DNA from 2 places in the Planifilum fimeticola genome. Region 2 is predicted to be linked to the other one. Evidence: predicted binding sites of a transcription regulator. Region 2 holds the regulator's gene; the other holds the start of a gene.
The links. The regulator LexA, encoded in region 2, represses DNA repair genes until DNA is damaged. The targets are predictions, from matches to a motif close to CGAACATATGTTCG.
Positions count from the first base shown of each region.

Region 1: CLV97_RS15840 (YolD-like family protein) is a predicted target of LexA. The motif match lies at 2,749-2,762, and genes of this name have one in related genera.

Region 1 covers NZ_PVNE01000033.1:6,904-14,544, reverse strand. The annotation lists gene CLV97_RS15860 (magnesium chelatase subunit ChlI family protein) at 1-450, opposite strand, end outside; gene CLV97_RS15855 (helix-turn-helix domain-containing protein) at 489-926, shown strand; gene CLV97_RS15850 (flavodoxin family protein) at 1,334-1,885, shown strand; gene CLV97_RS15840 (YolD-like family protein) at 2,789-3,136, shown strand; gene CLV97_RS15835 (hypothetical protein) at 3,142-3,336, opposite strand; gene CLV97_RS18270 (ATP-dependent DNA ligase) at 3,378-3,533, opposite strand; gene CLV97_RS15830 (hypothetical protein) at 3,742-4,659, shown strand; gene CLV97_RS15820 (ATP-dependent DNA ligase) at 5,092-5,928, opposite strand; gene CLV97_RS15815 (hypothetical protein) at 6,050-6,262, shown strand; partial or broken gene CLV97_RS15810 (ISNCY family transposase) at 6,473-7,641, opposite strand, start outside.
Region 2 covers NZ_PVNE01000017.1:123-8,495, reverse strand. The annotation lists gene ehuC (ectoine/hydroxyectoine ABC transporter permease subunit EhuC) at 1-665, shown strand, start outside; gene ehuD (ectoine/hydroxyectoine ABC transporter permease subunit EhuD) at 667-1,359, shown strand; gene ehuA (ectoine/hydroxyectoine ABC transporter ATP-binding protein EhuA) at 1,381-2,205, shown strand; gene ilvA (threonine ammonia-lyase IlvA) at 2,256-3,539, opposite strand; gene lexA (transcriptional repressor LexA) at 3,944-4,564, opposite strand; gene yneA (cell division suppressor protein YneA) at 4,793-5,068, shown strand; gene CLV97_RS10875 (quaternary amine ABC transporter ATP-binding protein) at 5,398-6,612, shown strand; gene CLV97_RS10870 (ABC transporter permease/substrate binding protein) at 6,599-8,305, shown strand.

The DNA of each region.
Region 1 (7,641 bases), on a different contig from region 2:
CTCCGCCATGTGCTCCTCCCGGATCTTCTCCTCCCCCGCCAGGTCGGCAATGGTCCGCGCCACCTTGAGGATGCGGCCGTGGGCCCGGGCGCTGAGTCCGAGGGAGTCGAAGGCCGCCCGGAGCAGGCGGCGGGACGCATCGTCCAGAGGACAATGGCGGCGGATGTCCGACGGGCTCATCCCGCTGTTGGTCTGGTTAGCTCTCCCCTTAAACCGCTCCTCCTGGATCCGCCGCGCCCGATTGACCCGTTCCCGGATCGTCGCGGAGCTCTCCCCTGACTTCGTGGATGTGAGGGTCTTGAAGTCCACCCGCGGTACTTCCACGTGGATGTCGATGCGGTCCAGCAAGGGCCCCGATATCTTGGAACGGTACCGTTGCACCTGGCGGGCGGTACACGTGCAGGGTCGATCCTCCTCCCAACCGAAAAAACCGCAGGGGCAAGCATGCAGAGAACAACCTTGACCTTTCCCTCACCAAACAGACAAAAATGCGGTCCCTTCGATCTCCCTTTTACGACGAAAGCGGGAAAACTCCTGCCGCTCGAATCAGACAGGCCCGAATCAAAAAGGGGCTCTCAATCAAGGAATTATCCGAGATCACGGGGATCAGCACCACAAGCATCAGCAAAATGGAAAACAATCACTCCCGACCTTCCCTCCCCAATTTGCGGACATTGGCTCAGGTGCTGGACGTTCCCATTGCTTTCTTGGGCTGCTTCGAAAACCTTCCGGAACAAACAATCGGTCAAAGGATCAGGAAGGCCCGCTTGTATCACGGATTCACGAAAGAAGAATTTGCGCAGCAGATCGACGTCAATGAGAAGACTCTGCGAAAGTGGGAAACCGGATATTTCGAACCCCTGCCCCATCACCTGGATACTTTGGCCCCATACTTCAAGGCTTTGAATACGAAAGACTACCATTGACGGAAATAGTCGGGGTGTTTTTCGCGCCAACGTCGGGCGGATTCGATGCGTTTTTCACGGTTGCGCTGGTAGTGTTCGTGCTGGACCTCCACCCGACAGATTCGACAGTAACTGTCCAGCACGTCGGGCTTGGCTTTGGATACGGTGACATCTAATGGGGTTCAGTCGAAACTGTTTACCAAAAAATCTTTTTGAATGCAGGACCTCTGGCTGAGGTCGCCGCTCACCCAAAAAACATCACCCCATACAGAATTACACGCCCTGGTATGTCTTTGTTGGGTCTCTTTTATCTTGACGCCGGATGCTGCGACTCATCTGGCGTCTATTTGTTGTCTGGGGGGAGACAAACCACTACAATACAATAAGGTGCAGCAACCTATCACGTACGAAGAAGGGTGGCGAAGTATTTGAGCATTCTGGTTTTGTACGGCAGTCAACGTGAGGAGAGCAACGCCAAAAAGCTGACCCAGGTGGTATTGGAAGGAATCCCCCATCATGCGATCGATCTCAGGAATCACACCATCCTTCCCATCGATGATCGCCGTCATGTTCCGGGCGGATTTCTACCTGTAGACGATGATTACGATACCGTCATCCAAGAGGTGTTGCGCCACGATACGCTGATTTTCAGCTTGCCGATCTATTGGTACGGTATTCCGGGGCGGATGAAAAATTTTTTCGACCGATGGTCGGTCAGCCTGCGGGATTCCCGTTTTGATTTTAAGGAAATCATGCGGCGCAAAACCGCCTACACCATTGCCGTCGGCGGTGACAATCCCCGTGTCAAAGGCTTGCCACTCATTCAACAATTCCAGTACATCTTCGATTTCGTGGGTATAACGTTCGGCGGCTACATCATCGGCCAAGCAAACCAACCGGGGGAAATCGAAAATGACCTCATGGCACTCGCCGAGGCGGAACAGCTGAACCGGATCTTGCGGCAAATCGTTCAGGAATAACTGTAAAAAGACCGGAGTTATCCGGTGCGGCCACTGGCGGTTACAAATGTTTGCGCCGCTCTTCAAAAGAGGGTTCCTTGGATTCCACGGGACTTCTTCACCAGCGGTCCCTGTTCTTACCGGCAAGCGGCATAGGGCCGGCAATCGTTCCGCGGATAGCCCCATTCCGGGATCACGATGCCGAGAGTTTCCTCCGGCCACTCGGCCCGATCGGACTCCTGGTTGCGACCAAATCGGTGGCGGGGATGCTTTTTGCGGCAACGGCTACATCGTTTCAAGGGTATCCTCTCCAAGGCAAGAAAAAAAGACGCTTTCGCGTTAGAATCGAACGGATCCGGTTTTAGGTAGGAAATGAACCGGACGTTCCATGGGGAGGTTTTCCCACCTGTCAATATCAGTCAGGACGAACGCAATGGCGGCTTTGTAACCCCAATTCAAAATAGGGACCGGATCCCTGCCCACTTCCTAATTCTGTTTTAACAACTGCCTGTTTTTGATCAATCCAGCCAAAGCATACAGTACGAGGGTGGTGGCGAAGTGGGCGGAACATTGATTGGGATCCTGCTATACCCGATTCGGAAATGGGTAAGCAATTTTTTTCGAATCGCGTAGGTAGGTTTAATCATGGATAGGCGGGAATAGTGGCGAGTATTGGGGTTTCGACCAGCGGCCTCACCGGGTCTACGACAAGTAGCGGCACCAGTACGGGAACCTCTCCGGCTGGGAAGTCTACCGCTCGCTGGCTGGCGGGGAGTGCTGGTATGACGGGTCCGCCCTACCTGCGGTCAAGGTCTTGCGGGAATTCATCCGAACCCGTGACCCGCGGTCCCAACACCAAACTGGTTCGAATTTCCTCTTTTATGGGAACTAATGTTCGGTTACCCTATAGATGAGGTGAGGGACATGGATCGCGGAAACAAGATGTGGGAGGGGCACAGGGTTATTCTCCCTGAGCACCGGGACCCGTTGTTGGAGCAAAGACAGAGGAAGAATGTGTACCATACGCCGGAGATGGCCGATAATGCGCTGGAGGAAATCAACCGGGTCATCGAATGGTCCCGGGTGAAGAAAAAACCGATCGCGCTGACCTACGCCAACAAGTACGGACCGAAAAGGTTTACCGGCTACGTCACACGCATCGACCCCATCGAGCGGTGGCTGGTGATCCAAAACAGGGAAGACAAGAGGGTGATCCCCCTGTCCAAGATCATCGGAGCCGAAACGGTGACGAACGGGGGATCAACCGAGTAGTCATTTCATGATGTTTCATTCAACACGAACCCTTGAAACACCGGCTCACGCAAGAACCCGGCATGGGTCCGTTTTTTGTACTCCAACCGACAGCGGATCCTCGGCTCCAGATAGACAAACCATCGGTCCTCATGGGTCTTGATCGATTGGGCCACCGGGTAGAAGGCTTTCTGTTCGGTCGGCTCGATCCCAAGTTCCATGATCCCTCCCGGTCTAAGTTGCCCTTCTTCCTCAATGGCAATCAACCATACCAGCTCGTCTTCCGGTATCCGGTAACCACCACTTCGGCCTCTTTCCAGTGGATCACCTTTTGCCAAGACCATGAGCGTTTCCCCGGTTGGTAAGGGGTATCTTTCCGCTTGATGACAATGCCCTCCAAATTGTACAGCGGGTCCAAAGTTTAGTGATCCTTGTTTTCGCCAATCTTTTTCTTGCCAGGCTCAAAGTAGTATTAGGAAAAGAAGTTTTAAAACCATCGGCTAAAAACGGTCGATTTCCCTATCTGAATTTGTCGAAATGAGTAGTATTTTTAAAATGGACTAATATTTACGTTATGTTGTATAATAGTGTTGCAAGACAAACATATCAGGGAGGATGTGGGTGAAATGATCAAACGTTGGTTTGGGTTGTTTATTTCGGTTCTGTTGACCTTGTCCACTTTTGGTCTGACTCCGTCCTCTGCAAATGCTTCCCCGCAAACACCTGAAGAAAAGGCAAGTAAAGAAAAAGCAATCCAAATCGCAAAGGAGTACATTCAAAGGAGTTCGTCGGATTTGTCAAATCGACTGAGTAAGTTACGAGGAAAAGATGTTACGTTTGAAGAAGTTAATAAAGTAATTTCCGATTACTACAAGCAAAACCCTGCGCCCCAAATGGTAGCCAATGACCCCACGATATCGATAGAGGACGTTTTCCCCAAAAAGGTAGAAAAGTATAAAAGTAGGAACAAAGGAAAACCTTTTGTTATCACCGATTTTTTGAAGAAACAACGGCAAAATGAAGAAGATGGAGAACTAATTTCGCTAAATCGTAAAAATGATGGGACAATCGACGTTTTTGTATCTGATATCGGGGGCGTTATTGGGTGTGAATTTGGAACCGTAGATAATGAGCTGAGCAAAAAGGCAAAAACAAAATCCAGTGGAAATGTTGGGATTGCTGCTTACACACCGACTAAGAGGACAACTTGTGTTGCATATACTGCTCTTGGAGACAGAGCGTTCACATTATGGGCGGAAGGCCGATTTTACTATGACGGCAAAACAAGTTGGATTACCCATGCAGATGGGGATTACCAGCGACATCTTTTCGGATCCACAATGGTTCTAGAACCAAGAGCACTGGGGAAAATGAGAACAGTGTATATAGAGGGTCACAGATATTCGGAGGTATACTCTCGTTTGTATTATGAAGCAGTATTCGGAATAAGATGGGCAGGTATTGTCTTGGCTAGTGACACTGTAGAGACCTCGGTTGGTGTTACTGTGACCGGTAATACCTACGGGAGATGTATTAGGTTGTAAGGCTACATTTGAAGTTGAAGAGTCAGGATATTGTAAAACCTGGCTCTTCACCATATTATTAAGTAAGAGTCTGGAAAAGGTTTCGTGGACACAAACAATTTAATGGAGTGATTGGCGTGGCTATTTTACGCTTCATAAGCCTTTGCTTGTTGACCGGATTGTTGATTTATTTTGTCTATACGTTTATTCCCGAAGCGCTTAACATCATTTTCTGGGGTGCTGTAATTATCCTTCCTGCGCTCCTTTATTTGGCGTTCAGGGAAGAATGGAAACGGTTGACCAAAAAGAAAAACGAGTAGGAGGTGGGGGCTACCCGCCACCCCCTCACACCAGTGTAAGTACCTGTTGGTAATCCGCACCTCGTAAACCGGGATTTTGTCATGTTGATCATCATGGAGCAGCGAAGACCTGCTCCGTTTTGTTCGGTAAACTTCACAACACGAATCCTTGAAACACCGTCTCACGCAGAAATCCGGCGTGGGTTCTTTTTTTGTACTTCACCCGACAGCGGATCCGCGGCTCCAGATAGACAAACCGTCGGTCTTCATGGGTCTTAATCGATTGAGCCACCAGATAAAAGGCCTTCCGTTCGGTCGGACCCATACCAAGTTCCATGATTCCTCCCGGTCTGAGCCCATCTTCCTCGACAGAAATCAACCACCCCGGCTCATCTTTCCGGTACCCAGTAATGACCACTTCGGCTTCTTTCCAGTGAATCACCTTCTGCCACGACCAAGAGCGTTTTCCCGGCTGGTAAGGAGCATCTTTCCTCTTGATGACAATGCCCTCCAACCCGGCATCCCCTGTAGCCTGAAAAAGGCCCGTTGCGCCACCCTCAATGAATCGAATCCGTGCCAAGACGTCGTTCTCTTTCACGACCTCATCCAGCAAGGCCTTCCTCTCCACCAGCGGAAGGTCAACAACCGATTTTCCCCGGTGGTACAGGATATCAAAAACCACGTACTGAACCGGAAGCTCCCGGACCAACCGCTCGATCTTCTTAGGATTCCGGGCCTGAAGCCGCTTCATGACCCACTCAAAATCCGATCGGCCGTGGTCATCCGTAACGATCAGTTCCCCATCCAGCACCGTTCCTTTGGGAATGGAGAACTGCTTTAACTCCGGGAATCGCGCCGACACCTCATTCCCGTGTCGGGTGTAAGCCTTCATCCCGTCTATCGTGGACAAGATCAATCGAAACCCGTCCATCTTGGGTTCCGCAATGATTCCCTCATTGTCAAAAGGCCGCTCAGCTTTCTGTACCAACATGGGAGAGATAAACATTTCGATCACCTATTCCCAGAATATCAGAACGGATGATCGATGGAGGCTGGGAAACGAAGGGAAATCCATTCGAGGTTTCGAAAAATCATAAAGGGGGTGATACGGAATGGCTATCAAAATAGGAGAATCGGATAAGTTGGCGAAACAGTGGGGAAATAAACCTTGTTCCCATCCTTCTGTTGAAAAGGAAATTGATTGGTATGGAATGCAAACGGGAGATGTCATTTGCACGCAATGTGGCGCCGCTTTCTTTGGTAAAGATGCTTGGAGGAAAGCGCGGGAAAAAGCACTGGAAGAGGAAAAGAAGCGTGGAAAATAAAATCCCAACCAAACACGGTTGGGTTGGGATTTTGTTTTTATTCCTCTATACAAAAAAGGCTGTTGCCCCCTTCTTTGCAACAGCCTCATCCCTTCCGTGATGGAAGAGTTTTAAGGGACTGAAAATGAGGGTTCCCATGTCAAGCGTCAGTGAAAATGTCACCATAACACATCTGTGATTTTGTCACCTTAACCTTGGTCTGACAGCCTGCTAACCCGATGACGACTGGCCATGACCTCGATTTTGAGGTATCATGGAGTCGGGTTTTGGTGTTACCCAGGCTTTGCGCCATGGGTGATTGGGAGCAGGCTTACGGGGCTTCGTAACGCCTGCTTTTTCTTTTTCCGGCTTTGACGCAGGCTTTCGAACCGGTTTTTCCACCCGCTTGACGGGCAGGATCTCCCCGTTACGCTCGATGCACACTGAACCGTCCAGGGTCTGGCGAACCTCCACCTCCGTTTTGAGCGGAAGGATGCGGTCGGATACGATCTTGTATGTGTGCCCCTGGTACGAGATCGTTTGACCTGAACCCACTTTCCGGTATACCCCTCGGTAGCAGAGGATGTGCTTCAAGGCGCGGGGGTGGGTGTAAGGGACGAAGGCGGAATCTTTTTCAGCCGGCTCCACGGCGAACAGCCGATTGTGTTTTTCGATCAACTCGGGCAGAACCGCGTTTCCTTCGTCGACGGAGCCGACATTTCGCAAACGGAGCTCAATGATCCAGCGGTCCTGTGTTGTCTGGAAGCATCGCTCAATCCGTCCCTTGGCTTGCGGAGACAGGGCTTTGATATGCCCGATCCCCAATTCCTCCAGGGCCAGTCCAAACTGCGTTTTTTGGGGACTGAGACCGGCCAGTTCCTGTTCCACCGTCAATGTCTCGTTGGGGGACGCGAAGATGCGGTGACGATCGGTATAGACAGCGACAGGAAGGCCATGGTTCTGGATTACATCCGTGAGGAGACGGAAATATCCGGCCAAGTCCTCCGTGGGTTGGAACCGGGCCGCCAGGATGGCACCGGTGGCATCATCCACCGCTTTCAACAACACGCAAGGCTCTCCCCGGTCTTCAAACCAGGCATGGGGGCTGGCATCGAGGTGAACCAACAAGCCGGCTTGCGGTTTTCGCGGCCGGGGACGATGGGCTTTGGGGGGACGGCGTTTGCGTGCCGGTCGGATCCCGGCGGAGCGCAAGACTCGCCGCACGGTGGAAGGGCTGACCCGGATGCCCTCGTACTCCGCCAGCAATTCAGCAAAGTGATGGTCGTTGGATCCTTTATACCGTTCGCTTTGGTACAACTCCCGATGGTGTGTCGCAGGTCTTCCGACAAGGCATGCGCCGGCTTTCTTCCCCGGTTCTTATGTACAATCCCTTCTTCCCC
Region 2 (8,373 bases):
TGGTAGCCATCGGCATTCTGTTTCAAGCCATGCCTTCCCTTGTACAGGGGATGGTCGTCACCCTTCAAGTGCTGCTTTATTCTTCGATTTTGGCCTTTATTTTCTCTTTTTTGGCCGGCTTCGGCCGCCTGTCCCGGTGGCGGCCCCTTCGCTGGGCGACCGGCGCGGTGGTGGAGTTTTTCCGGGGGACCTCCCTGCTGGTCCAGCTGTACTGGCTGTATTTCGCTCTGCCGGTGCTGACCGGAATCAACCTGCCCTCGGGCCTCGTCGGCATTTTGGCCTTCACCCTCAACTACGGCTCCTACGGCTCGGAAGTGGTACGAAGCGCCATCCTGGCCATCCCCCGGGGACAGCACGAGGCGGGGATCGCCCTCAACATGACCCCCGCCCAGCGGATGCGGAGCATCATCCTGCCCCAGGCCTTCCGGATCATGCTCCCTTCCTTCGGCAACCTCCTGATCGAGATGCTGAAGGGAACCGCTCTGCTCTCGCTCATCTTCATCCCCGAGATGACCAACAACATCATCCAGATGCGGAACACCGTGGGCCATACGCCGCAGCTGTTGGGCCTGTTGCTGATCGGCTACTTCGTCATCGGCTATCTCCTGACGAAGATCCTGCGCTGGGTGGAAAACCGGTTCCGTACGGGAAGGGCGGCGGTCTGACATGGTGTGGAAGTGGGATTACACCTGGCAGGAAGTGCTTCCGAAGCTGTTCGGCGTCCTTCACGTGACGATCGGAGCGACGGTGGCGGGATTTCTGTTGGCTCTGGTGCTGGGACTGGTTCTCGCCTTGGGGCGCCGCTCCAAAAACCGAATCCTCTCCGGCCTCGCCGGGGGCGTGGTGGAGTTTGTCCGGCTCACGCCGCTTCTGGTGCAGCTGTATTTCATCTACTTCGTGATGCCGGAAATCGGCCTCACCTTGAGCGCCTTTGCGGCGGGGGTGCTGGGATTGGGAATCCACTACGCCGCCTACATTTCGGAGGTGTACCGGGCCGGGATCGATTCGGTGAGCAAGGGGCAGTGGGAGGCGACGACGGCCCTCAATTTCTCCAAGCGGCAGATGTGGCAGAGCATCATCCTGCCCCAGGCGATACGCCCCGTCGTTCCCGTCCTGGGCAATTACCTGATCGTCATGTTCAAGGAGACGCCCTACCTTTCCGCCATCGGCCTGATGGAGATGGTGGGCACCGCCAAGGAGATCGGGGCGGAAACCTTCCGGTACATGGAGCCGATGACGCTGGTGGGGATCTTCTTCCTGATCCTCAGCTATGCGGCCTCCCTGCTCGTGAAGCGGGTGGAGCGGAAGATCGATCTGAACCGGTTGGGAGAGCGGACGAAGTCCGCCGCGGAAGGATGAACGGGAGGGAGTGGTTGAAAAGTGAAGGCAAAGGCGGAAGAGCGGGCGCCGTCTTCCCGAAAGGCGGAGCCGATCGTCAGGTATCGGGGGATCAACAAGTATTTCGGCGACCATCACGTGCTCAAAAACATCGATTTTGACCTGTACCCCGGGGAGCGGGTGGCGGTCATCGGTCCCAGCGGCTCCGGCAAGACCACCATGGCCCGGGTGCTGATGACCCTGGAGAAGCCGGATTCGGGCACCATCGAAGTGGGCGGGCGGCATCTGTGGCACAAGGAGGTGAACGGGAAACTCGTTCCCGCCGACGAGAAGCACCTGCACGAGGTGCGGAGGGACATCGGGATGGTGTTTCAGCATTTCAACCTGTTCCCCCACATGACCATCCTCCGCAACTGCACGGAGGCGCCGATCAAGGTGCTGGGGCTTTCCCGGGAGGAGGCGGAGGAGCGGGCGAAGAGCATGCTGGAGAAGGTGGGGATGCTGGACAAGATCGATCAGTATCCGGCCAACCTGTCGGGAGGGCAGCAGCAGCGGGTGGCCATCGCCCGGGCGCTGGTGATGCGGCCCAAGGTGATGCTTTTTGACGAGCCCACCTCCGCCCTGGATCCGGAGACCGTGGGGGAAGTGCTCGGGGTGATCAAGGAGATCGCCCGGGAGGGGGAGATGGCGATGATGCTGATCACCCACGAGATGAGCTTCGCCCGGGAGGTGGCGGACCGGGTGGTCTTCTTCGACGAGGGGCGGATCGTGGAACAGGGCCCCCCCTCGAAAATCTTCGGCAACCCGGAAAGCGACCGCCTGCGGGACTTTTTGAGGCGCTTCAACATGATGATGAACGGAAATTGAGATGGCAAAGGGAGGGCGGTCGCCCTCCCTTTTTTCGCTTTTTCGGGGGATCATATTAGCAGATGGAAAAGACGAGGATCCTTGTTGATTTCGATATAAGGGAATCCCTTCTTGTTCATCCGTTCGATCAAGGGAGCATAATCCTCTCGGTTTTTCAGCTCGATTCCGACCAGGGCGGGGCCGTTGTCCTTGTTGTTCTTTTTCGTGTACTCGAACCGGGTGATATCGTCATTCTCCCCCAGCACATCGTCCAGGAACTCGCGCAGGGCGCCGGCCCGTTGCGGGAAATTGATGATGAAATAGTGTTTGAGCCCTTCATAAATCAGAGAGCGCTCTTTGATTTCCTGCATCCGGTCAATGTCGTTGTTCCCGCCGCTGATGATGCAGACCACGTTTTTCCCCCGAATCTGTTCCCGGAAAAAGTCCAGGGCGGAAACGGAAAGCGCGCCGGCGGGTTCGACAACGATCGCATGCTGGTTATACAGGTCCAGGATGGTGGTGCACACTTTCCCTTCCGGCACCGCAACCACTTTATCCACATTTTCCCGGCAGATCTTGAAGGTTAGATTTCCCACCTGCTTGACTGCCGCCCCGTCCACAAAGGGTTCGATCTTCTCCAGTTTCACCACCCGATCCTTTTCCAACGACTCCTTCATGCTTTGGGCGCCGGCGGGCTCCACCCCGATCACCCTGGTATGTGGATACACGCTTTTGATATAGGAGCTGACGCCGGAGATCAGCCCGCCTCCGCCAACGGTGACAAACACGTAGTCCGGGGGCTGTTTCAAGTCGTTGAGGATTTCGATCCCGATGGTGCCCTGCCCGACGATGGTGCGGTAATCGTCAAAGGGGTGGATGAAGGACATTTGGTGTTCCTCCACGTAAGCCATGGCCCGTTGAAAGGAATCGTCAAAGGTGTCGCCGGTCAGGATCACTTCCACGAATTCACCGCCGTAATGCTTCACCTGGTTGATTTTTTGCCGCGGGGTCGTGGTCGGCATGAAAATTTTCCCGGAGATGCCGAGATGACGGCAGGAATAGGCCACTCCCTGGGCGTGGTTTCCCGCGCTGGCGCAGACCACGCCCCTTTTTCGCTCTTCTTCGGAGAGGCTGCAAATGGTGTTGTAGGCGCCCCGAATCTTGAAGGAACGGACGATTTGGAGGTCTTCCCGCTTCAAATGGACGTCGCATCCGTATTCTTCGGACAGGAGGCGATTGTATTCAAGGGGCGTATGCACGCATACTTTTTTTAATCTCTGGCTGGCGATGAGAATATCCTCAATCTTGATATGATCGGCTTGATCGGCGTGCACTTTGTCCAGAGCTTTTCCCATCTCACCTCATCCTTTGGCTTTTTGATATTTATTTGATTTTATAGCGTACCGGTCGCCCGAATGTCCAGCATTTTTCCGAGAGGGATGCGACCGGCGGGCGGGTTGAAGAGTGAAAGGCGATTTCACAAATATTGAGGAATATTTTAACACACTCTCGGGAGCTTGGCACGGCCAGATTTAAGATTCTCCGGGATGGTTCAGGAACTTTTTCAGGAAAAGCGTCCGGCAAGCGAAGCGGAAGGCGATCACTGTTTGAAAGGGGCTCAAAGGATGGGGGATGTGATGCCGGGTGGATGAACTCAAGGGGAGCTCTCAAAAATCTCGGCTGAATCAGGGGGAGTTCGCGAAGAAAATGCCCAATTAAAAAACCTCGCGATTTCGCGAGGATAAATAGCGCCATATGCTCAATGGATGTGGCGAATCAACCCCACCACTTTGCCGAGGATCGTCACCCGGGGAAGCAAAATCGGCTCCATGAGGTCATTTTCCGGTTGAAGGCGGACATAATCCTTTTCCTTGTAGAACCGCTTCACGGTGGCTTCCTCGTCCGGAGTCATGGCCACGACGATGTCGCCGTTGTCTGCGGTGGGTTGTTGCCGGACGATGACGTAATCCTTGTCGAGGATGCCGGCGTTGATCATGCTGTCGCCCTGAACAGAAAGGATAAAATGTTTGCCGTTGCCCACCATCTTTTTGGGAAGGGGAATGTATTCGTCGATATTTTCCACGGCGGTGATCGGTTCCCCGGCAGTTACCTTCCCGACCAGCGGAACCATCACCGTGTCGGTTTCCGCGCGACGTTCCGTCATTGGACGGTCCAAGATTTCAATGGCCCTCGGCTTGGTCGGATCGCGTCGGATGAAGCCTTTTTTTTCCAGGCGAGACAGATGTCCGTGTACGGTCGAACTGGAGGCAAGCCCCACCGCTTCGCCGATTTCCCGGACGGAGGGGGGGTATCCCTTTTCCTCCACCTCTTTTTTTATGTAGTTCAGAATCGCCTGTTGCCGGGGAGACAGTTTGGACATGTGCTCATCTCCTTTCTCGGACACAGGTAATCACCGCCTTCGGCTAAATTGGCACCAAACCCGAAAACCCATACCCGCTTAGTTCATCCCATTTTCAGTATACATGAAATGTGAAAAAAACACAAACATGAGTTCGGGAACACCTTGACAGAACGTTTGTTCTGTTATATGCTCGGGTTGAAGGAAATCATTTGCAGGAACCATCCGGGTGCTGACGGAGGGGATGGGATGAGCCGGAGGGGAATCGCTCTCGTCGGAATCCTCTGTTTTCTGATGGTCGTTCTGGTGGTGTGGGTGGACAGGGCGGCCGGCGACGGTCCGGAGCCGACGGTGAATGTCCGTGTTGAACCCGGCGATACACTATGGGGGTTGGCCCGAAGGTATGCGGACGATTCCGTCGACATCCGGGAACTGATCGGCGATATCCGCCGGATCAATCGTTTGGAGGATGCCGTGATCCATCCCGGGCAAACATTAAAAATTCCCGTCCGAAAAAGGGATTGATCATTCGGCAATCTGGGCACATATGTTTGCGGTTGGGGAGCTATTGTTCGGAAAACGCACGATACCGGAGGATTCCTAAAGAGAACGACTCCTATTATTTCTTTTCATCTATCAGCTGGACTTGATACTTCAACCGCTTTGTCATCGGTTTTGACCGGTGATCTTTTTATTTTTAAAATAAACATGGGTCCTTCGGAGTGCGTTTTTTTATTTTTCCAAGATTGCAGGGTGTCGGGGCCAAGAAAAGGCTTCCGAAGCGCCCCGTTTTGCGCCGTCACATATTATCTGAATATTCTAAAAATGAGAGATCGTGGAAAGGAGGGGGCTCTTTGGCGAAAATCGAGGTGAGGAATCTCACCAAAATTTTCGGGCGTCATCCCTCGCGAGGGCTGGCTTTGGTGAGACAAGGCAAGAGCAAGGAAGAGATCTTCAGGGAGACGGGAATGACCGTCGGTGTCAATCGGGCTTCCTTTTCAGTGGAGGCCGGAGAGGTTTTTGTGATCATGGGTCTGTCCGGAAGCGGCAAGTCCACCCTGGTTCGGCTTTTGAACCGGTTGATTGAACCGACGGAGGGAACGGTGCTTGTCGATGGGGACGACGTGACGAAGATGAGCGCCGATGAGCTGCGGCAAATGCGCAGGACCAAGATGGGGATGGTGTTTCAGCGGTTTGCGCTGTTTCCCCACAAAAGCGTCCGCGAAAATGTGGAATACGGCTTGGAGGTGCAGGGGGTGCCCAAGCGGGAACGCAGGGAAAAGGCCCTGGAGTCCCTGGAGCTGGTGGGTCTGAAGGATTATGCCGACCAAGCCCCCTCGCAACTTTCGGGCGGAATGCAACAGCGGGTGGGCCTGGCCCGAGCATTGGCCACCGATCCGGATATTTTGCTGATGGACGAGGCCTTTAGCGCCCTGGATCCGCTGATCCGCAAGGAAATGCAGGACGAGATGATGGATCTTCAGTCCTCGATGAACAAGACGATCATTTTTATCACCCATGACCTGGACGAGGCACTGCGCATCGGGGACCGCATCGCCCTCATGAAAGACGGAGTGATCGTTCAGATCGGAACCCCGGAAGAGATTCTGACCAACCCGGCAAACGAATATGTGGAAAAATTTGTGGAAGACGTCAACATCACCAAGGTGTTGACAGCCGGCTCCGTCATGAAGCGACCGGAGCAATTGGTTCTGGGCAAGGATGGCCCCCGGGTGGCACTGAAGCGAATGAGGGAAAGGGGTCTCTCCGGGCTGATGGTGGTTGACCGGACCCGGAAACTGATCGGATTTCTGACCGCGGAGGCGGCGAGAAGCTTGTTGGACGAAAAGAACAAGGATAAGACCATGGAAGATGTGTTGGAAAGAGATGTCGTCACGGTGCACAAGGATACACCCGTGAGCGAACTCTTGCCCAAAATGGCGGAAAAACAATTTTCTCATCCGGCAGCGGTCATCGACGATCAGGGCAAGCTGCGCGGAGTGGTGGTGCAAGGCGCCATTTTCGCCACCCTGGCAGGAAATGGGGTGAAGCCGGATGAACCTTCCTAAGCTTCCCTTGGACCGATGGGTGGATGAGTCCGTCCGATGGCTTCAGGAACACTTCGCCGCCCTGTTTGATCTGGTTTCATCGGGGATCCAGCCGCTGGTAGCCTTTTTCCAGTCTCTTTTTACGGCATTGCCCCCGGTGTTGACCGCTGTTCTCATCGCCGCCCTGGCGCTGTTGGCGAGCCGGCTGTCGGTCTCGCTGTTTACCCTGTTCGGCTTGCTTTTGATATACAATCTGGGTTATTGGAATGAGGCGGCGGAAACCATCTCGCTGGTGCTTACTGCCACCACCATTTCCGTCGTCATCGGGGTGCCCCTGGGCATTCTGGCCGCCCGTAGCCGGAAGGCGCAAAACATTATCACCCCGATTCTGGATTTCATGCAGACAATGCCCGCTTTCGTCTACCTGATCCCGGCGGTTTTCTTCTTTGCCCTGGGCGCCGTGCCGGGGGTGATCGCGTCGGTCATCTTCGCGATGCCGCCGACCATTCGACTCACCAATCTCGGAATCCGTCAGGTGGCGGGCGACCTGATCGAGGCGGCGGACGCCTTCGGTTCGACGCCCGCACAGAAGCTCCTCAAGGTGCAACTTCCCCTGGCCAAATCGACGATCATGGCGGGGATCAACCAGACGATCATGCTCTCCCTGTCCATGGTCGTCATCGCTTCCATGATCGGAGCCGGCGGATTGGGCACCGTCGTGCTGCAGGCGATCACGCGCCTGGAGGTCGGAAAGGGATTTGAAGGCGGTCTGTCCATTGTCATTATCGCCATCATCCTGGATCGAATCACCCAAAGCTTGGCCCGGGACAGGAAAAGGGCGCCCATCCCGGAAAAGGGAATCAAAGGACGCTGGAAAGGGATGTTGGCGATCCTGATCATCCTCTCGATGGTCGGAGCCGCCCTGGCTCAGCACCAAGGGGCGGAAAGGCAGACTGTCACCCTGACCTATGTGAATTGGGAATCGGAAGTGGCCAGCACCTATGTGTTGAAGCATGTCCTCGAGGATGAAGGTTTTCATGTGGAATTGAAGGAAGTGGACGCCGGTCCGATGTTCGCCGCGGTGGCCAGCGGAGATGCGGACGGCACGACGGCGGCTTGGCTGCCTGTGACCCACAAGGATTACATGGCTGAATATAAGGATCAGGTGATTGATTTGGGCCCCAATCTGGAGGGGACCAAAGTCGGCCTGGTGGTTCCGGAGTATGTGAAGGCGGATTCCATCGAGGACCTGAAGAATCAGGCGGGTGATTTTGACAAACAGATCATCGGCATCGAAGCGGGCGCCGGCGTCGTCCAACTGACGGAAAAGGCGATCAAGGATTACGGATTGGACATGGAATTGGTGACCAGTTCCAGCGCGGCGATGACCGCATCCCTTGAAAAGGCGTATCGGGCGAAAAAGCCGATCGTGGTCACCGGATGGAAGCCTCACTGGAAATTTGCCAAGATGAAGCTGAAATTCCTGGAGGACCCCAAGAAGACCTTCGGGGAAACGGAGAACATTCATACCCTCGCCCGGAAGGGGCTTCAAGAGGAAAATCCGAAGGCCTATCGGATCATGGATCGGTTCCATTGGACCTCCCAGGACATGGAAGAGGTCATGCTGCTGATTCAGGAGGGAAAAACGCCGGAAGAGGCTGCGGCTCAGTGGGTGAAGAACCACCAGGACAAGGTGAAGGAGTGGACGAAGTAGAATGAACCACCGCCTTATCGGCGGTGGTTGAGATTGATGACAAACCCCCTGGCTCTTTTCGCAAGAAA